One region of the Cupriavidus sp. CuC1 genome, then DNA from elsewhere that is predicted to be linked to it. Evidence: predicted binding sites of a transcription regulator. Region 1 holds the regulator's gene; each other region holds the start of a gene.

Region 1 (6,619 bases):
TCACCAGGAACGGCGGCTCCAACAGGATCAGCTCGCCCATCTGGCGCTTGCGCATCTCGTCGTCGAGGCGCTGGTAATACGTGATTTCGGGCTTGCCCAGCACCTGGATCCGGTTCGGGTGGATCAGGTTCAAGTGGCCGACGAGATCGGCCGCCGACGTGGCTTCACGCGCAAACTCGACATCGAAGGCCCGGTCCGCGCCTTCCAGTCCTGCTACCCAGGAGAGTTTGATATCGGCTGCGTTGTCGTCGAAGATCGACTGCGAGGTGACGCCAGTGAGTTCCATTCGGGTGCTTTCAGGGACGGGCTTTCAGTGGCGGATCAAGGGTGCCATTGCGTCAGCAACTGGTGCACGTCGTCGGGGGTGGGCAGGGTAGCCAGTCCTTCGCGCATCTCGCGGTCGGACAGCAACTGGGCGATCTCGGAGAGAATTTCCAGATGCTGCTGGGTGGCCTGTTCGGGCACCAGCAGGAAGATCAGCAGCGCTACCGGCTTACCGTCGGGCGACTCGAAGGGGATCGGCTCGGCCAGGCGCATGAAGGCGGCCAGCGGCTGCTTCAGTCCCTTGATGCGGCCGTGGGGGATCGCAACCCCGGCGCCAAGGCCGGTGGACCCCAGCGACTCGCGGGCGAACAGGTTGTCGGTCACGGTCGCGCGCGCAACGCCATGGTTGTTCTCGAAGAGGAGCCCGGCCTGTTCGAACACGCGCTTCTTGCTGGTGACGCTGACGTCGAGGTTGATGTTGCCGGGTGGCAGCAATTTAGCCAAACGATTCATGTGGAATGCGCAGGGTTTTCTAGAAAGCAGGCCCGGGGCAAGGAGGCGTCCCGCCGGGCGGAAAGAAGATAAAAACCAAGGCCCGATGTTTCCACCGGGTGTCCCCATGCCGGTGTCGGGCGTCTGGCCATTATAGAGCAGGCCCGCTGCCGCTTTGTGCATTGCAATAGCCGAGGCGCTGAAGCGGTGCCGCATGCACGGAAATGGCCAGGCAAATCAACTATGTATGGCACAGCATACACCGGTACATATGCGTTGCGGAATCCCCTGCGTGGCCCGAAGGGGGGAGGCTGGAACGAAAAAGCCGCGCTGGGCGCGGCTTGATTCCGTTTTCAATGGACTGACACCGACGGCCCGGTATGTGGGCCGCCAGGCACGGTCATTGCTGCATCTGGGATGCGGCCATCTGGTACTTGACCGCTTCACGGTCGTGGCTTTGCACGCGATCCTTGTGGCGAATCACCTGCCGGTCGAGCTTGTCGACCAATGCGTCGATAGCGGCATACAGGTCTTCATGATGCGCTTCGACAAAGATGTCCTTGCCCTTGAGATGTAGATTGATTTCCGCGTACTGCCGCCGGTCCTTTTCTTTTGTATTGTCGACAGAGAGCAGCACACTTACGCCAATGACTTGATCGAAATGCCTGACGATACGCTCCAGTTTCGTTTCCACGTACTCACGCAGAGGGGGCGTGATGTCCAAGTGGTGTCCACTGATCTTGAAGTTCATAGCGTTTCTCCTTCTGAAAGAGCTGCATCAGGCAGGCGATGCAGCTCGGCTACAAAGTCTTACGGAGATTGACCGCGGGAATCTTGAGCGCTTCGCGGTATTTGGCAACGGTACGCCGTGCTACCACAAAGCCTTGCTCGCCGAGCAATTCGGCAATCCGGCTGTCGGACAAGGGGTTCCTAGCGTCTTCGGCTCCTATCAATTGCTTGATCAACGCACGGATTGCCGTTGATGAGGCCGCGCCGCCGGTTTCTGTGGATACGTGAGAGCCGAAAAAATACTTCAGCTCGAAAGTCCCCATCGGCGTTGCCATGTACTTATTGGTAGTCACCCGAGAGATGGTGGACTCGTGTAAACCCAGTGTATCGGCAATCTCCCGCAAAACCAAGGGGCGCATCGCAATTTCACCGTGGGTGAAGAAGTTCTTTTGACGTTCGACAATGGCTTGTGCGACGCGCAATATCGTGTCGAACCTCTGCTGGATATTCTTGATCAACCAGCGTGCTTCCTGCAGCTTTTGCTGCAGTCCCGCCGCGCCGGCATCGCCTTTTGCACCGCGCAAAATCTGCGCGTACATGTCGTTGATACGTAGCCGCGGCATCACATCCGGGTTGAGATGGGCGATCCATCCGCCGCTCAACTTTCGAACGAAAACATCGGGTACCACGAAGTCGGCTTCCGGCCGGCTGTAGGCATGGCCGGGATAGGGCGCGAGCGAGCGGATCAGTTCATGCGCCGCCTTGAGTTCCGGCTCGTCCACTTGCAGGGCTTTTTTCAGGCGCGTGTAATCGCGCACCGCCAGCAGCTCCAGGTGATTGGTGACGATGCTCAGCGCCAGTTCGCGCTGCGGATGCTTGAGCCTGCGCAGTTGCAGCGCCAGGCACTCGGCTGCGTTGCGCGCCCCGACGCCCGGTGGATCGAAGCTCTGCAGCAGCGTAAGCACGGCCTGGATCTCGTCGACCTCGAACTCGAGCTCCTCCGGCAGCTCGCTGCAGATTTCCTCGAGCGTGGCGCTCAGGTAGCCGTCATCGTCCAGGGATTCGACCAGGAAGATGGCCAGCCCTTTGTCGCGCAGGGAAATCTTGAGCGGCGCCAGCTGCTCCATGAGGTGTTCGCGCAGCGTGGGCTCGGCGTCGCGCAGCTGCATCGGTGTTTTTTCGTCGTCTTCGCCTTGCGGGCGGCGGGCGAAATCGTCCAGGCTCCAGTCGTTGCCGTAATCCTCGTTGCTGTCGGAATAGCTGTCGTCGGCTTCGGGGGCGCCATCGGGGCGGTTTTCGCTGGTGCCCTGGCCATCGGCGGGCGCTGGCGCGGGCGCGCTCTGGAGGTTCACCGAGCCGTCCGAGGACACGCGCAACGGGCTGTCGAGCCAGTCGTTCTCGCGCTCGAGCAAGGGGTTCTCGGTCAGCGCCTGTTCCACTTCCTGCTGCAGTTCAAGCGTGGACAGTTGCAGCAGCCGGATCGACTGCTGGAGTTGCGGCGTAAGCGCGAGATGCTGCGAGAGGCGGAGCTGTAGCGACGGTTTCATGCGACCTATTTTATGCCCAACTTCCGTACTGGTGGAACGGAAATTGCTATCGCTGGCGTCGCATGATCGTTTGAAGGATGAAAGGCGACACCGAAGCCGCCCGGGGGGCCGATGCGCGGCAGGCGCCGCGCGCGCCTTTACATGCGGAAGTTCTCGCCCAGGTAGACCTTGCGCACCGACTCGTTGGCGATGATGTCTTCAGGCTGGCCGGACGCCAGCACCGCGCCCTCGCTGATGATGTAGGCGTGGTCGCAGATGCCCAGCGTCTCGCGTACGTTGTGGTCGGTGATCAGCACGCCGATATTGCGCGCCTTGAGGAAGCTGACGATGCGCTGGATTTCGCCGACCGCGATCGGGTCGACGCCGGCGAAGGGCTCGTCAAGCAGGATGAAACGCGGCGCGGAGGCCAGCGCGCGGGCGATTTCCACGCGGCGGCGCTCGCCGCCGGACAGCGACAGCGCCGGGTTGTCGCGCAGGTGGGCAATCTGCAGGTCATCCAGCAGGGTGTCCAGCCGGCGCTCGATCTCGGCCTTGCCCAGGGGCTTGCCATCGTTGAGCTGCAGTTCCAGCACCGCGCGGATATTTTCCCGCACATTGAGCTTGCGGAACACCGAGGCTTCCTGCGGCAGGTAGGACAGGCCCATGCGTGCCCGCTCATGGATGGCCAGGCCGCTGATGTGCTTGTCGTCGAGCACGATATCGCCCTCGTCCAGCGCCACCAGCCCCACGATCATGTAGAACGACGTGGTCTTGCCCGCGCCGTTGGGGCCGAGCAACCCGACCACTTCGCCGCTCTTCACGTCGAGGGACACATCCTTGACCACAGTGCGCGAGCCGTAGCGCTTCTTCAGGTGGCGCACGACCAGCGTGCTGCTGTCCTTCAGGGTGGCGGGCTGGGACGGTGCGGTCTGGGTAGCGGTCATGAAGGTCAAGGCAGAATCCGTGGATTGGGGGCGTGGCGGCGTCAGGTCAGGGGTTGACGGGGGCAGGTGCCGGCTTGAGCGGCAGCGGGTTGGCTGCGGCGCCGCTGGCGGGCTGCTCCTGGCGCGGCGACAGCACGGCGCGCACGCGGCCGGACGGGCTGCCCGCGGTCGCGTTCTCGGCGCCGCCGCTGGCCGTATAGAACTCGTTGCGGCTGTCATAGGTGATCACCGCGCCACGGATCTCGTCGACCAGCTTGGCGCCGGCCAGGCGGGCCATGCGGGCGCGCCCGATCAGCTTGGACAGCTCCTGCTTGCCGTCATATTCGATGCGGTCGCCCCAGCCGTCGATGTACTCGTCGACGTTGTCGCGCTTCTGGCGGATATAGGCTTGCTTGCCGCCCTTGGAGGTCGCGACCGCGTACTGGTAGCCCTCGGGATCGGTACGGACTTCGGCCGCGTCGGATTTCAGCACCATGGTGCCCTTGGTCAGCACCACGTTGCCGGTCAGTACATAAACCTGCTTGACGTCGTCGTAGCTGGCATTGTCGGCCTCCAGGACCAGCGGCTTTTCGCGGTCGGCTTTTTCGGCGCTGGCGGGCGCGGACAACGCGAGGCCCAGGACGGCTGCCAGCGTCAGCAAAGCGGCCGTGCTGCGGCGGCGACAGGACGAAGTCGTCAGGAATGGATTCATGTTGGCGTGATGGCGGTTGACGCGGGCGGCTGGAGCCCGCGGGCGGCTTCAGGGCTACTTCGCGGGACTTGCCGGCGGCGGCACCGTAATGATGGTGCCGCGTACGTTACCCAGCAATTGTACTTCGCGAGTGACATTGTTAAAGATCAGGCCGTTGGCGGTCATCACCGACGGGCCGCGGGTCAGCTTGACAGCCTTGTCGGTCTTGACGATGTCATCGTTGACCAGCACCTGGAAATACTCCGAGGCGGCCGTCATCTTCGGATCCTTGGCGGGGTCGGTGCCCTGGGCGCGCACGATGAAGCCATTGCCGAACAGGTCGATGACCGAGCCTTCCGCGTTCATCGTGCCGCGATCGGAGTGGCCAGTGACGGGCGGGCGGTCGATTTCGTAGGAGCGCATGGCTGGGCGCGTCACCTCGTAGGTCTGGTCGTCCTCGAAGTGGATCATCTTGTCGCCGGTAAAGCGCAGCTTGGTGTTCCCGTCCTCGGCAAGCTCGGTCGCGGAAAAACGGATCATGTAGTAATCCGGCTCATGTTTCTTGCCGACCGGCCCGGTGTCCGCTTCCTTCGGGGAGTTGACCTGCACCAGCCAGAAGGTGCTGCCCGCCACCAGCGCCATCAGCAGCAGGGGCAGCGCTCGCATGGCAAGCCGGCTCAGGGAGGACAGGATTTCCCGCATAGGCATGGGCTGGCCTCAGATGACCTTGGCGCGGGTCAGGTCGTGGATGTGGAGCGCGCCGACCAGGCGCCGCTCTGCGTCGACCACCAGCATCTGGTTGACACGATTCGCCTCCATCACCTGCACGGCTTCCACGGCCAGCTGGTCCGGCCCGACGGTATGCGGCGTGCGGTGCATGACCTCGCTGATGGGTACGGTCTTCCAGTCGCGCGGGGTTTCGAGCAGGCGGCGCAGGTCGCCGTCCGTGAAGACGCCGATCAGGCGGTCGTCCGGGTCAACCACCGCGGTCATGGCCATGCCCTTGCGGGTAATTTCCATCAGGGCTTGTGCCAGCGGCGTGCTCTCGCGCACCTTGGGCACCGCGTTTCCGCTGCGCATGACGTCGCGCACGTGGGTCAGCAGCTTGCGCCCGAGCGCGCCGCCTGGATGCGAGCGGGCAAAATCTTCCTCGCCGAAGCCGCGGGCATCCAGCACGGCCACCGCGAGCGCGTCGCCCATCGCCAGTGCGGCGGTGGTGCTGGCGGTCGGGGCCAGGTTGAGCGGGCAGGCTTCTTTTTCCACGCCGGCATTGAGGTGCGCATCGGCCAGCTTGGCCAGCGTGGAGGCGGGGTTCCCGGTCACGGAGATCAGCTTGGCGCCGATGCGCTTGACGATCGGGACGATCGAAAGCAACTCGGCGGTCTCTCCGGAATTGGAAAAGGCGATCAGCACATCGTCGCGCGTGACCATGCCCAGGTCGCCGTGGCTGGCCTCGGCGGGATGCACGAAAAACGCGGGGGTGCCGGTCGAGGCCAGCGTGGCCGCGACCTTGCGGCCAATGTGGCCGGACTTGCCTATGCCGGACACGACCACGCGTCCGCTGCAATTGAGCGTCAGTTGCACGGCCTGCGCGAATCCGTCGTCCAGGCGGCCTGCGAGGGCGGCGACGGCGTCGGCTTCGATCTGGAGGGTCTCGCGAGCGAGCCGAAGTGCTCGATCCGCATTGAAATTAGCTATCATGGCGACGAAGTATACCAACGAATGCGATGGCGCTTGGGCTGTTCCTGGGATCGGGCGGCCGGGGAGGCCATCGCGCTTGCCGTAATCCACCGGCAGGGTCGCCCGCACCGGGCCGGCCCGGTGCCCGGGGCGGCGTACCCTGACCCTGTCGATGCACTCTCCGCTGGACCTTACCCTAGTCCTGCTGGCCGCCGCCGTGTTCGGCGTGGTCGCCTTTCGCATGCTGCAGTTGCCGCCCATGCTGGGGTACCTGGTCGTCGGCATCCTGATCGGGCCGCATGCGCTCGGGCTGG
Region 2 (6,619 bases), on a different contig from region 1:
TAGAACATGTTGCGCGTGTGACGCTCGGGGATCAGCAGCAGGTTCTTGGCGTCGGGGCAGATCTTCTCGATCGCCGCCATGGCCGCCTGGACGGCCAGCGGCAGCATTTCAGGCGCCAGGTTGTTGAACCCGCCAGGGAACAGGTTGGTATCGACCGGGGCCAGCTTGAAGCCGGCGTTGCGCAGGTCGACCGAACAGTAGAACGGAGGCGTATGTTCCTGCCATTCCAGCCTGAACCAGCGCTCGATGGACGGCGTCGCATCCAGGATCTTTTTTTCCAGCTCGAGCAGCGGACCGTTCAGCGCGGTGATGAGATGCGGGACCATAAACATCCTATTGATCGTCTTTATCGTTCGCCCAGATTGTAGAGGAACGGCCAATTGGCTGCTGGCGCTGCCTGAATAAGCATATGCGAGCGCCGGCATAAGGGATAAGGGATACGGATATGGGGATGGGCGCCCGGAATAAAAGGGGGGGGCCCAGGAGGAATCCGAAGCACTTCCGGGCGGCCTGCCAGCAGGGCCGGGAGGCAAAAAAAAAGCACGACCGGAGCCGCGCTTTCAAATGGCCTGACAGATACGGGGAGCGTTCTGCAGGTGGAGGAAACTGCCTCAGTGGCACTGTATGTGCGCTCCCCCTCAAAAACAATTGAAGCTTTTTAAGATCGGATTTAAGCACTTTGCGAAAAAACCGCCGGCTCCGCTTTCCGCCTGGCCCGACCGCCCGCGGCGGACGCCACACATGAAAAAAGCCCGGCACAAGGCCGGGCGAAACTCCTGAGAGAAGATTCCCAATCAGCTCTCCAGCACAACACCTTTACGATCAGGCTTCGTATGCGGTCTCGCCGTGCGAGGTGATGTCCAGACCCTCGCGTTCTTCTTCTTCCGGCACCCGCAGGCCGATCAGCATATCCACCAGCTTGAAGGCCACGAAGGCCACCACACCCGACCACACGATGGTGGTGAGCACGCCTTGGAACTGGATCCACAACTGGCCCATGATCGAATAGTCGTCCGAGACCTTGTTGGCCACGTAGTCGTAGATCCCCGTGCCGCCCAGGCTCGGCGCGGCAAACACGCCGGTCAGGAGCGCACCCAGGATGCCGCCCACGCCGTGCACGCCGAAGACGTCCAGGGAGTCGTCCATGCCCAGCAGCTTCTTCAGGCCGGTCACGCCCCACAGGCACAGCAGGCCAGCAGCGATGCCGATCACGATCGAGCCCATCGGGCCGACGAAACCGGCCGCCGGGGTGATGGCCACCAGGCCGGCAACCGCCCCCGAAGCACCGCCCAGCATCGAGGGCTTGCCCTTGCTGATCCACTCGCCGAAGGTCCAGGACAGCACCGCGGCGCAGGTTGCCAGCAGGGTGTTGACGAAGGCCAGCGCGGCCGAGCCGTTGGCTTCCAGCGCCGAGCCGGCGTTGAAACCGAACCAGCCGAACCACAGCAGCGAGGCGCCGACCATGGTGAAGGTCAGGCTGTGCGGACGCAGGGCCTCACGGCCAAAGCCGATCCGCTTGCCGAACATGAAGGCCCCCACCAGGCCAGCCACGGCTGCGTTGATGTGCACCACCGTGCCGCCAGCGAAGTCGAGCGCGCCCTTCTGGAACAGCCAGCCGCCCTTGGCCGTGGCTGCCGTGCCGGCTGCCGCGTCGGTGTACAGGTCAGGACCAGGCCAGAACCAGACCATATGGGCCATCGGGATGTACGAGAAGGTGAACCACAGCACCACGAAGACCAGCACCGCCGAGAACTTGGCACGTTCGGCGAAAGCGCCGATGATCAGGCCGCAGGTAATGGCTGCGAAGGCGCACTGGAAGGCGAAGTAAGCCAGTTCCGGTACCACCACGCCCTTGGAGAAGGTGGCAGCCACGGCATCGGCGTTGAGCCCCTTCATGAAGAGCCGGTCGGTGCCGCCAAAGAAGGCGTTACCCTCGGTGAAGGCAAAGCTGTAGCCGTAGACGGCCCACAGCAGCGACACCAGCGAGAAGATCACCAGGCATTGCATCAGCACCGACAACATGTTCTTCGAGCGGACCAGGCCGCCGTAGAACAGTGCCAGGCCGGGCAGCGTCATCAGGATCACGAAGGCCGTGGAGACCAGCAGCCAGGCGGTATCGCCCTTGTTGGGCACGGGTGCGGGCGCGGCAGCGGGAGCTGCAGCTGCAGCGGCGGCAGGAGCAGCAGCGGCAGGCGCCGCTGCCGCGGGAGCGGCGGCAGCCGGGGCCGGTGCCGCGGCGGCGGCCGGTGCCGAGGCTTCGGCTGCGGGCTTGTCCTGCGCCACAGCGTGGGTGGACATGCCGATGCCGGCCGTGCCCAGGGCCAGCGCCATGGCGCCGGTTGTCAGGATGCGCTTGAACCAGGATTTCATTGTGATTAACCTCTTGTCGTTGGGCTGTGCGTCACAGCGCGTCGCCGCCGGTCTCGCCGGTGCGGATGCGGATGACCTGCTCGATGGGGGCGACAAAGATCTTGCCGTCGCCAATCTTGCCGGTTCGCGCCGATTTCTCGATCGCCTCGATGGCCCGGTCGACCACGTCGTCCGGGACGGCCACTTCGATCTTCACCTTGGGCAGGAAATCCACGATGTATTCTGCGCCCCGGTACAGCTCGGTGTGGCCCTTCTGGCGGCCGAAGCCCTTGACTTCAGTCACGGTGATGCCGGACACGCCCACGTCCGAGAGCGCTTCGCGCACCTCGTCGAGCTTGAACGGCTTGATGACGGCGATGATCAGTTTCATCCGATTTCTCCTCTGAGCGGGACGGCCCGGCCTCGCGTCCGGCGCCCGCTCGACCTGATGCGTGTTTAGAAAGTCTTTGTGATTGAAGCCCAGGCGGTAGCCTTGCCCACGTAGCGGCCATACGAGTTGGTGTAGACCGACTTGTGCGCATTGGTGTCGATATAAGCAATCGCCAGCGCGAAGCCTTTGCCCAGGTCCTTGGTCAGCCCGAGCTTCCAGTCCGTGTACGAGGCGCTGTTCACGTGCTTCACGTTCTGGTAGCCGACGTGGGCATTGAGCGTCAGGTCCCAGAAGTTCAGCGGCACATTGGCCGACAGGTCGGCGTAGTAGCTGTACTTGCTGTCAGCGAAGCCGAACAGGTTGGTCAGCGCCTGCGAATATTTGAAGAACACCGGGCCAGCGCCGGCGCCGACATACAGCTCCGTGGTGTACGGGCGCGTGAAGCCGTTCGGGTAATCGCCCGGGTAGTAGTACTGCAGCACGCCTGCGTCATAGTTCCACTCCAGGCCAGCCAGCGTCACCGTGTTCTTGAAGCCACCGTAGAAGTCCATCTCGATCGGCGCCGAGACTTTCGGATTGCTGTCGCCGAGCCAGCTGATGCTCGAATTCCAGTTACCCACGTAGAAACCGCTCGAATGCGAGTAGTCGAACCCGCCCTGGATGGCCGGGCGGCGATTGGTCTGCATCAAGCCGCGATAGCGATACTCACTGGCCACGGTCACGTTGGCGGTGAAGGTGTGCGGCGAGGCCTCGGCGGCGGCAGCGGCGTCGGTAGGTGCACCTCCCTCCTGCGCACTGCTCTGGGCGAAGGCGGCGGGGGCGAGCCCGCAAAGCACAACTGCACTGGCGCTGACTGCAAGGGCCAACTTCTTCATGGGTTTATTCTCCTTTTCCTCTGGCTCGGTACTCGTGTGTTTGAAAGTAGTTTGTAGAACGAGGCTCCTGTCACCATTACTGCAACTGCCGTGCCAGGTTGGAGTCGAGGCATGAGAGCGTCATTTTGTGCGCAAAAAGGCATCAAAATGGACGAGACCGACGGTCTCCCAGCGAACTTACTGACGTTAAAAGGTGTTACCAGCCCGCGCTGGCGCTTTCCCGGGGACGCTTGAAGCGTGATAATCGGACCATGCCGGCGGCAAGTGCCGTGCACGCACCGCGTTTGTCCGCACCCCGTTTCGGTGCACCGCGATGCAGCATGCCGAATCCCGCCCACCCAGTTATCGCACCAAGGCGGTGCAAAAGGAGAACCAGTATGAAACCCACCGATCTCTTCAACGATTTCCAGGCCAAGATCAGCGAAGCCCTGCGCAATTCGCCGGCCAAGGACATCGAGAAAAACGTCCGCAGCATGATGACGCAGGGGTTTTCCAAGCTCGACCTGGTCACCCGCGAGGAATTCGACGTCCAATCGCAGGTGCTGGCACGCACCCGCGCGCGCCTGGAAGAACTGGAAGCCCGCGTGCAGGCGCTGGAAAGCCGCTCCGCAGGCGGGTCCGACACGCCTGTTTCGGGCTGAAGCCCTTGCAGCGTCCCGTGCGTGTCAGAGGGGTCCTGTGGATCCGATGATCCTCGACGCACCCCCCGACCGCCAGAATGGCCGCCGTACTCCGGCGGCCATTTTCGTTAACACTTCCTTGATGCATTTCGGAGTGAAATGAGCCTCGCCCTCCTGCGCAGCCGGGCGCTGACCGGCCTCGAGGCGCCACTGGTATCGGTCGAGGTGCACCTGGCCAACGGCTTGCCCGTCTTCAACATCGTCGGCCTGGCAGATACCGAGGTGCGCGAGAGCCGCGAGCGGGTGCGCGCGGCGATCCTCAACAGCGGCCTGGAGTTTCCCAGCCGGCGGATCACGGTAAACCTGGCGCCTGCCGACCTGCCCAAGGAGTCCGGGCGCTTTGACCTGCCGATCGCGCTGGGCATCCTCGCCGCGAGCGGGCAGGTCCCGATGGACGGCCTGGGCGCCAGCGAGTTCGCCGGCGAGTTGTCCCTGTCCGGCGAACTGCGTCCGGTACGCGGGGCCCTGGCCATGGCCATGGGCCTGGGGCGTGACAACGCGGCGCGGCAAGCCGCTGGCGAAGGCCCGCCGCGCAGCTTCGTGGTGGCAGCGGAAAACGCGCCCGAGGCAGCCCTGATCGACGGCGTGACGGTATATGCGGCGCGCTCCCTGCTGGAAGTCTGTGCTCACCTTGGCCCGCTGCCGGAGGATCGGCTGGCGCGTGCGGAGCCGCTCGTGGAGATCGCCGGGGGCGACCCGGCCGGCCCGGACATGTGTGACGTCCGGGGACAGGCGCAAGCGCGCCGCGCCATGGAGATCGCGGCGGCAGGGCAACATTCGGCCCTGCTGGTCGGGCCGCCCGGCACCGGCAAGTCCATGCTGGCGCAGCGTTTTCCCGGCCTGCTGCCGCCCATGACGCTGGACGAAGCGCTGGAATCCGCCGCGGTGCAGAGCCTGACCACCAACGGCTTTCATCCCGCCCGATGGCGCGAGCGTCCCTACCGGTCGCCACACCACACCGCGTCGGCGGCGGCGCTGGTGGGCGGCGGGAGCAATCCTCGCCCCGGCGAAATCTCGCTGGCGCACCAGGGCGTGTTGTTCCTGGATGAACTACCGGAATTCGACCGCCGGGTGCTGGAAGTCCTGCGCGAACCGCTCGAATCCGGCCGCGTCACCATCTCGCGCGCCACGCGCCAGGCCGACTTCCCCGCCCGCTTCCAGTTTGTCGCCGCCATGAATCCCTGCCCGTGCGGCTACCTGGGACACCCGTCGCGCCCGTGCCGGTGCACGCCGGACCAGGTGCTGCGCTACCAGTCCAGGCTGTCCGGGCCCCTGCTCGACCGCATCGACCTGCAAGTGGAGGTGCCGGCGCAAGACCAGCAGGAAATGCTCGACGGCCCGCCCGGCGAGTCCAGCGCCGAGGTGCGCCAGCGCGTGCTTGCCGCCCGCGCCCTGCAGCAGTCGCGCCAGGGCAAGCCCAACGCGGCCCTCGCCGGGCGCGAAATCGACGAGCACTGCCCGCTCACGCCAGAGGCACAGGCGCTGCTGCGCAGCGCCATGACCAAACTGGCGTGGTCGGCACGCGCGTATTTCCGGGCGCTGAAGATCGCCCGCACGATTGCCGATCTGGAGGGGACCGAGCTGTTGCAGCCCAGCCATGTAGCCGAAGCTATCCAGTACCGGCGCGCGTTGCGCACACCCTAGCCATCAACCCCGGGGCGGCGGCACGGCCACCGGGGGTTCCGATGGGGGCGGGGGTTCTTCGATCGGCGGGAGGTCAGGCGGCACGCCCGGAGGCAACGGATCCTCGGGCGGCGGCACGGTGTGGGCCGGCAGCGCATGCAATGGAGCCTGCTGTGGGGAAGAGCTTCGCATTGCTTGCCTCCGCTTAGGTTGCCCTCGTCTTACTCATTGAAGCAAACGCACCCGCGGGAAGCCAGCGATAGATGGGCAAACCGTTTTATAGCTGGACCGGGCCGGCGTGGATGCCGGCCCTCGCATCTCACGCCGGATGGCGCCTGACGAAGAACAGCGCCGCGCCAACGGCCACCAGCACGCTGCCGAAGATCCGGTTCTGCCAGCGCACCGCGCGCGCATTGCGCAACAGGCCGCGCATGCGCGAGGCCAGCAGCGCGTAGCCGTGCATCACCACCAGGTCCACGCCGCACATGGTCGCGGCCAGGATGGCAAGCTGGGGCCCGAGCGCATGGGCGGGATCGATGAACTGCGGCAACACCGCCACCATGAAGATGATGCCCTTGGGGTTGGTCACGTTGGTCAGCAAGCCCGTGGCAAAACGCCGGCGCGGGCTCAGCGCGGCCACGCGAGGCGCTTGCGTGCCCTGCGCGGCATCGTCCTGGCCGCCGTCCACCCGCGCGCGCCAT
Region 3 (6,619 bases), on a different contig from region 1:
TCCGCGCCGGCGCCGCCGACGATGTCTTCACCGAGCATGATCACGCTCGGGTCACGGGTCATTTCCTGGTCGATCGCTTCGTTGATCGCCAGCTTCATGCTTAATTTGCGGGACATGGTGTGGTCTCCTGATCGTGCTCTATTGGTGCTTGGTCTTCGTTATGCCGTGGGATTCGGGATGCCTGGCTGGCTGTGCTCAGTAGCTGACGTACACATCGGTCAGCAGGTCGGCGGGCGAGGGGAACGGCGCTGCCTTGGCCTGTTGCACCGCGTCCTCGATCAGTGCGGCAACCTGCTCGTCGATGGCCTTGAGTTCGTCCAGCGCGATCACGCCGGCCTGGGTCACGGTGGCGGTGAACTTCTTCAGGCAGTCCTTGTTGGCGCGGATGTCGTCGAGTTCGCCGGAGGCGCGATAGGTTTGCGCGTCGCCTTCGAAGTGGCCGTAGAAACGGACCATCTTGCATTCCAGCAGTGCCGGGCCGCCGCCTTCACGGGCCCGCTTGATGACTTCGCCTGCCGCCTCGTGCACCGCGAAGAAATCGGTGCCGTCCACCGTCACGCCGGGAATGCCGAAGCCGGCGGCGCGGTCCACATAGCTGTCCACGGCCGTGCCGTAGTCGCGCGCGGTGGATTCCGCATAGCCGTTGTTCTCGATCACGAAGATCACCGGCAGGTTCCATACCGCGGCCAGGTTCAGGCTCTCCAGGAACGTGCCCTGGTTGGAGGCGCCGTCGCCGGCAAATGTAATGCCGATCTCGCCCTTGCCGCGGAACTTGGCGGCCAGCGCGGCACCGCAGATCAGTGGCGCGCCTGCGCCCAGGATGCCGTTGGCACCCATCATGCCCTTGGACAGGTCGGCAATATGCATCGAGCCGCCCTTGCCATTGCAGGAACCGCCCTTGCGCCCGTAGATCTCCTTCATCATCGCCACCGGGTCCACGCCCTTGGCAATGCAGTGGCCGTGGCCGCGGTGCGTGCTGGCGATGCGGTCGCCGTCGCCCAGGTGGTGCAGGATGCCGACCCCGGCGGCTTCCTCGCCGGCGTAGAGGTGGACGAAGCCCGGGATGTCGCCGCGCCCGAAATCCACGTGCAAGCGCTCTTCGAAATCGCGGATGGTGCGCATCCTGCGATAGACGGCGAGCAGTTCCTGTTTGTCGAGGGGCAGCGTGTTCCCGGTGGTACCGGATGCGTTGGCTGTCATGTCTGTCTCCTTCAAGGTTTTGTGGTGGCGGTAAAAAGCTCGGTGAGTGGCTGGGGTGGGGGTTGCTGTTGCTGCGGCGGCGCACGCCCGCTGCGCATCAGCCCGGCGGCGGCGGCATAGCGCATGCAGGCCGCCACGTCGATGCTAAGGAAGGCGTGTTCGCGCAGCGTCACGGTGACTTCGTCGTGCGGGCCGAACACCAGCTCGCGCTCGCCGTCCAGCGCAACGATGCCGGCGCGCTGGCGCACGCGGTGCGCAACGCCGTCGGTCAGGCGCTCCCAGCCCGCGATGGGCACCGCGCGCAGCAGGCCGGGCGCAATCGGCGCGCGCAGCTCGAAGCGGCCTTCGCCGGGCGCGGCCAGCTCGATCGCCAGGCCGCCGGATTCATGCCTGCCCACTGGCTCCAGCAAGCCGCCGATGGCGGACAGGCCAATTGCCTGCGGGTCGGCAAAGGACACATAGACGGCGCCCAGCGTCTCGGTCTTCCACAAGGCGCGCGCGCCGATGAAATGCTCGTGCGAGATCACGGCGTCGACCAGCGCGATGTCGTGGCGCACCTCGCCTTCGCCGGCAATCGTGATGTCGAGCCGTTTGTTGCCGGCCAGCGCCTGCGTGGCGGGAATGCGGCCGCTGGCGAACAGGCCCGTGGCCAGCCCGGTGATGGTGGGCTCGCGCATTTCGGGATAGGCGTTGTTGGTGCCGGTGGAGATGCCGGCAATCGGCACGCTGCCGCATTCGCGCACCACCGCGCGGTGGGTGCCGTCGCCGCCCAGCACGATGATGGCGGCGACGCCCGCCTCGCGCAGCATGCGTGCAGCCAGGAAGGTGTCGTCGACGCGCGCGGTGACCGGCATGTCGAGGTACTCCACTTCCGGCAGCGCGGCATCCGGCCCCTGGCGGCGCGACAGGTGGCGCGCCAGCAGCACGCGCATGCCCTCCCGGTCCGGCATCATCAGCACGCGGCCCACGCCGCAGGCAGCCAGCGCGGCCAGCAGGCGCAGCACGATATTGACGCGATCGGCCAGTTGCAGCGTGTTGGCGTTGGCGATCACGCGGCGGATATCGCGCGCGGAAATCGGGTTGGCGATGATGCCGACCAGCGGCCGGTCGGCCAGCGCTTGCTCACCCATGCCTGTCTCCTGTCTTTCTGGTTATGACAGGCATATCGCAATGGGCGTGCCAACCCGCATAGGCACGTCGGAAGCGGGAAAAACTCGGGATTACCCCAAGAAAACGCGGGGCGCGCCGGGACATTGCAGGCTGTGCGCAGGCCGCAGCGTGACAGGTGTCACAGCATCAGGTGTACAGGGCGTGAACAGGTGTAGCGGGGAGCTTGAACCGGGTTGAGAAGGCGGCGCGGGCGAGCCGCGCCGCCATGTTCGCTGGCTTGCTAGTGCGCCGCGTCGCGCTGGTTGGGCGACGCGATGCCGTAGCGCGCCATGCGGCGGTACAGCGTCATCCGGCTCACGCCGATCTGGCGCGCCACCGCGCTCAGGTTCCAGCCGGCCGCGCGCAGGTATTGCATCAGCAGCATGCCTTCCGGCGGCAACTGATGCGGGTCGAAGCCCGAGGCCGGCAATGCCGGCGCGCAGGCGGCTTCGACGGCCGCGCTGCCCGGCGGGACGCTGGCGGAAACGGGAAGCAAACCCTGTTGGGGCATCCCCTCGCCAATGCCTTCCGGGAGATCCTCCACCTCGATGTGGCCGTCGTCACAGACCGCCCGCGCGTACTCCAGCGCATTGCGCAGCTCCCGCAGGTTGCCGGGCCAGCGATGCGCATGCAGCCGCGCGCGCGCCGCGGGCGACAGGGTCACGGTAGCTGGCTTGCCGCCAGCGTCCAGCATCTTGCCGATCAGCCAGTCCCGGTCCGTGCGCTCGCGCAGCGGCGGCAGCATCAACCGCGCGCCGTTGAGCCGGTAGTACAAGTCCTCGCGGAAGCGCCCGCTGCTCACCAATTGGTCCAGCGGATGGTGCGTGGCGGAAATCACGCGCAGGTTGACCGGCACCGGGCGCGCCGCGCCGATGGCAAGCACCTCGCCCTCGGCCAGCACGCGCAGCAGGCGCGACTGCAGCTCGCGCGGCATGTCGCCGATCTCGTCGAGGAACAACGTGCCGCCGTCCGCCTCCTGGATCAGCCCGCGCTTGGGCCGCGAGCCGGCGCCCGAGAAGCTGTTGGGCAGGTGGCCGAACAGCTCGCTCTCGATCAGGGATTCGGGAATCGCCGCGCAATTCACCGCCACGAAGGGGCCGTCGCGGCGCGAGCTGGCCTGGTGCAGGGCCTTGGCCAGGTACTCCTTGCCGCTGCCGGTCTCCCCGTTGATCAGCAGGTTGATGGGCGAATCGACCAGCTTGGCGGCCCGCAGCAATTGCTGCTGCAGTGCGGCATCGCCACCGCACAGCGCGGCCAGCGGCGCCTGCAGCGGCGTGGCCCGCTCGGTGGTGTCACGCGCGCGCTGCCAGCGCAGAGCCGGCGGCATCACGCTCAGGTAAAGCCGCGCGCCGGTGCGGGCCAGCGCCAGCGCGCGCTGCTCGCTGGGGCGCGAATGCATGAAGCGGCCCAGCTCGTCGAGCCGCGCCTCGAACAGCGACTCGAACGGCATGCCAAGCAGCGGCGCGCCGCCCGGGGCCACGCCCAGCTCGGCCTCCAGCATCTGCTGCGCGCGGCGGTTATGGCCAACGATGCGGCCCGACGCGTCAAGCGCGAGCAGGTATTCCGGGTTGACGTCGACAAACTCCGGGGCCGCATTGAGCTTGAGGATCCAGTCTTCGCGGTGACTGCGCACAAAGCTGGCGTTCTCGATCCGGCTGGCGTAGATGCGTACCATCTGCAGTGCCAGGCCCTGGCTGTCCTTGGCTTGCGGCGAGGTCAGCGCGGAAATGTCGAGGATGGCGCAGAGGCTGCCGTGCGAATCGAACAGCGGCGCGGCGGTGCAGGTCAGCGGGATATGGGTGGCGTCGAAATGATCCGCCTGGTGCACGGTCAACGCCTGGCCGGTGGCCAGCGCGGTGCCGACCGCGCAGGTGCCGGCGCCGGACTCGCTCCACTGCGCGCCCAGGTACAGCCCGGCGTGGCGCAGGCGGGCATCGGCGTTGGCGTCGCCCAGGTAATCCACCGTCACGCCCTGCGCGTCGGTCAGCAGCACGACATAGCCCATGCCGGCCACCTGGCTATAGAGCGTCTGCAGCCCGTGGCGCGCGATCCGCGCGAAATCGTCGATGCGCTGCTGGTGCTCGCGCAGCCGGGTCTGCGGCAGGATGTGCGCCTCTTGCATGCGCGCCGGATCCAGCCCGTACTGATGCACGCAGCGCCGCCACGAATTCTGGATGATGGTTTCCGGCGCACGCACCATCGGCGCGCTGGCGCGGGTGGTGAGCTGGACTACCGTGTCGATGTGCTCGCGTTGCCGCAGGTCCATCGTGGTCTCCTTGTCGTCTCCTGGCGCGCCGCCGTGCCGGCGCGCGCCAACTCCCGGCTCTGGCGTGGCCTCTGTTGCGCCGCAGGGTTGCGGTATGGGCGGCCGGGAGTCCTAATGTATCCGACAGGGAGTGGCTTGGGCAAACCCGATCGCACTGGCCGGACGCGCGCCATGTGCAGCGCAAGGCCGCAAAGGCAGGCTTTCCCAGGCCGATGTGCGCTAGTTAGCGCACGCAGGCGCTCAAACGCCCAGCCGCTGCGCCAGTTCCGTCAAGCTGCTCACCACCACATCCCAGTCCGACTCGGCCGCTAGATCCTTGGACTGGTTCGGGCCATACTCCGTAGGCCGGTTGACATAGGCGGTGCGCATCCCATGCGAGCGGCCATGCCGCAGGTCATTATTGTGCGCCGCCACCAGCATCACCTCCTGCGGCTCCAGGTCGAAGAAGGCAATCACGCCCCGGTAGATCTCCGCCTCCGGCTTGAAGTGGCGCACGATGTCCGCGCTGAACACCGCGTCCCACGGCAGGCCGGCATGCTTGGCCGTGTCGACCAGGCACTGCACGCTGCCGTTGGAGAAGGTGGAAATGATGTACCGCTGCTTTAGCCGCGTGAGGCCCGGCACGGCATCCGGCCATCCGGAAAGGCGGTGCCAGGCGCGGTTGAGGTAGTCCTTCTCCGCTTCGCTGAGCTCTTCGATGCCGAACTGGTCGAGCAGCGCATCGAGCCGCTCGCGATGCAGCACGTCGATATTGGCCCACGGCCGCTCGCCCTTGCGCACGCGCTCCATGCCGGGCACGTAGCCGGCGCGCCAGGCGTCGGCGAAGGCGGTCCAGTCGGCCTCGATGCCCTTCTCCTGCCCGAATGCGGCCAGGTCCGCGATCACGCTGGTGCGCCAGTCCACCACGGTGCCGAAGACATCGAACACCAGCGCCTTGACCGCGCTCAGGTCCGGCGTGTTGCCGCCCGCGCTGTTGCCGTGGCTCATTCTCTTCTCATGCATCCCTTGATTCCTCCAGGGTAAGCGCGCTCAGGCGCTGGCTTGATCCAGCAGCGCGATTTCGTCGGCGCTCAGCTGCAGGCGCGTAGCGGCGATCAGGTCGTCCAGCTGCGCCAGCGAGGTGGCGCTGGCAATCGGCGCGGTAATGCTGGGGCGCGCGATCTGCCAGGCCAGCGCTACCTGCGTCGGGTTGGTGGCGGTGCGCGCCGCGACCTCGTCCAGCGCCGCCAGGATGCGCAGGCCGCGCGCATCGAGATAGGCCTTGACGCTCTGGCCGCGCGCGCCGCTCTTGTCCAGGTCGGCCTCGCAGCGGTACTTGCCGCTCAGGAAACCGCTGGCCAGCGCATAGTAGTTGAACACGCCCAGGCCTTCGCGCAGCACCAGCGGCTCCAGCTCGGCCTCATACTCGCTGCGGGTATAGAGGTTGTAGTGCGGTTGCAGGCTTTCATAGCGCGGCAGGTTGTGGCGGCGGCTGGTTTCCAGCGCCTCGGCCAGGCGCGCCGCGCTGTAGTTGGAGGCGCCGATGGCGCGCACCTTGCCGGCCTTGATCAGGCGGGCGTAGGTGTCCAGCGTTTCTTCCAGGGGGGTATCCTGGTCGTCGGTATGCGACTGGTAGAGGTCGATGTAGTCGGTCTGCAGGCGCTGCAGCGACGCGTCGACGGCGCGTTCGATATAGGCGCGCGACAAGCCCTTGCGGCCCTCGCCCATGTCCATGCCCACCTTGGTGGCCAGCACCACCTCGGCACGCTTGCCGCTGCGCTTGAACCACTTGCCGAGGATGGCCTCGGACTCGCCGCCCTGGTTGCCCGGCACCCAGCGCGAGTACACGTCGGCCGTATCGATGAAGTTGAGCCCGGCGCCGACAAAGGCATCGAGCAGCTTGAAAGAGGTGGACTCGTCGGCACTCCAGCCGAACACGTTGCCGCCAAATGCCAGGGGCGAGACTTCCAGCCCGGACCTGCCCAGTTTGCGTGTGGTGATGCTTGAGGTCATGCGTTTTGCTCC

Evidence for each region. Region 1 encodes sigma-54, which starts transcription at its own class of promoters, with help from an activator protein. Its sites were predicted from a motif close to TGGCANGNAANCTGCTTT; they were not measured.
Region 2: the regulator sigma-54 is predicted to act here: its motif matches at 3,694-3,711, upstream of ACGLHR_RS01250 (TorF family putative porin).
Region 3: the regulator sigma-54 is predicted to act here: its motif matches at 2,365-2,382, upstream of ACGLHR_RS11000 (ATP-NAD kinase family protein).

Annotation. Positions count from the first base shown of each region.
Region 1 is NZ_JBIUHC010000222.1:3,058-9,676, forward strand. Features, by position in the region: gene hprK (HPr(Ser) kinase/phosphatase) at 1-286, opposite strand, end outside; gene ptsN (PTS IIA-like nitrogen regulatory protein PtsN) at 322-777, opposite strand; gene hpf (ribosome hibernation-promoting factor, HPF/YfiA family) at 1,157-1,507, opposite strand; gene ACGLHR_RS47240 (RNA polymerase factor sigma-54) at 1,557-3,032, opposite strand; gene lptB (LPS export ABC transporter ATP-binding protein) at 3,170-3,955, opposite strand; gene lptA (lipopolysaccharide transport periplasmic protein LptA) at 4,002-4,646, opposite strand; gene lptC (LPS export ABC transporter periplasmic protein LptC) at 4,701-5,327, opposite strand; gene ACGLHR_RS47260 (KpsF/GutQ family sugar-phosphate isomerase) at 5,343-6,326, opposite strand; gene ACGLHR_RS47265 (monovalent cation:proton antiporter-2 (CPA2) family protein) at 6,478-6,619, shown strand, end outside.
Region 2 is NZ_JBIUHC010000002.1:95,626-102,244, reverse strand. Features, by position in the region: gene gshA (glutamate--cysteine ligase) at 1-326, opposite strand, end outside; gene ACGLHR_RS01260 (ammonium transporter) at 823-2,370, opposite strand; gene ACGLHR_RS01255 (P-II family nitrogen regulator) at 2,402-2,740, opposite strand; gene ACGLHR_RS01250 (TorF family putative porin) at 2,806-3,615, opposite strand; gene ACGLHR_RS01245 (accessory factor UbiK family protein) at 3,993-4,256, shown strand; gene ACGLHR_RS01240 (YifB family Mg chelatase-like AAA ATPase) at 4,395-5,939, shown strand; gene ACGLHR_RS01235 (LysE family transporter) at 6,238-6,619, opposite strand, start outside.
Region 3 is NZ_JBIUHC010000019.1:47,292-53,910, reverse strand. Features, by position in the region: gene ACGLHR_RS11010 (alpha-ketoacid dehydrogenase subunit beta) at 1-116, opposite strand, end outside; gene ACGLHR_RS11005 (thiamine pyrophosphate-dependent dehydrogenase E1 component subunit alpha) at 196-1,200, opposite strand; gene ACGLHR_RS11000 (ATP-NAD kinase family protein) at 1,212-2,330, opposite strand; gene ACGLHR_RS10995 (sigma-54-dependent Fis family transcriptional regulator) at 2,591-4,615, opposite strand; gene ACGLHR_RS10990 (haloacid dehalogenase type II) at 4,856-5,617, opposite strand; gene ACGLHR_RS10985 (aldo/keto reductase) at 5,645-6,607, opposite strand.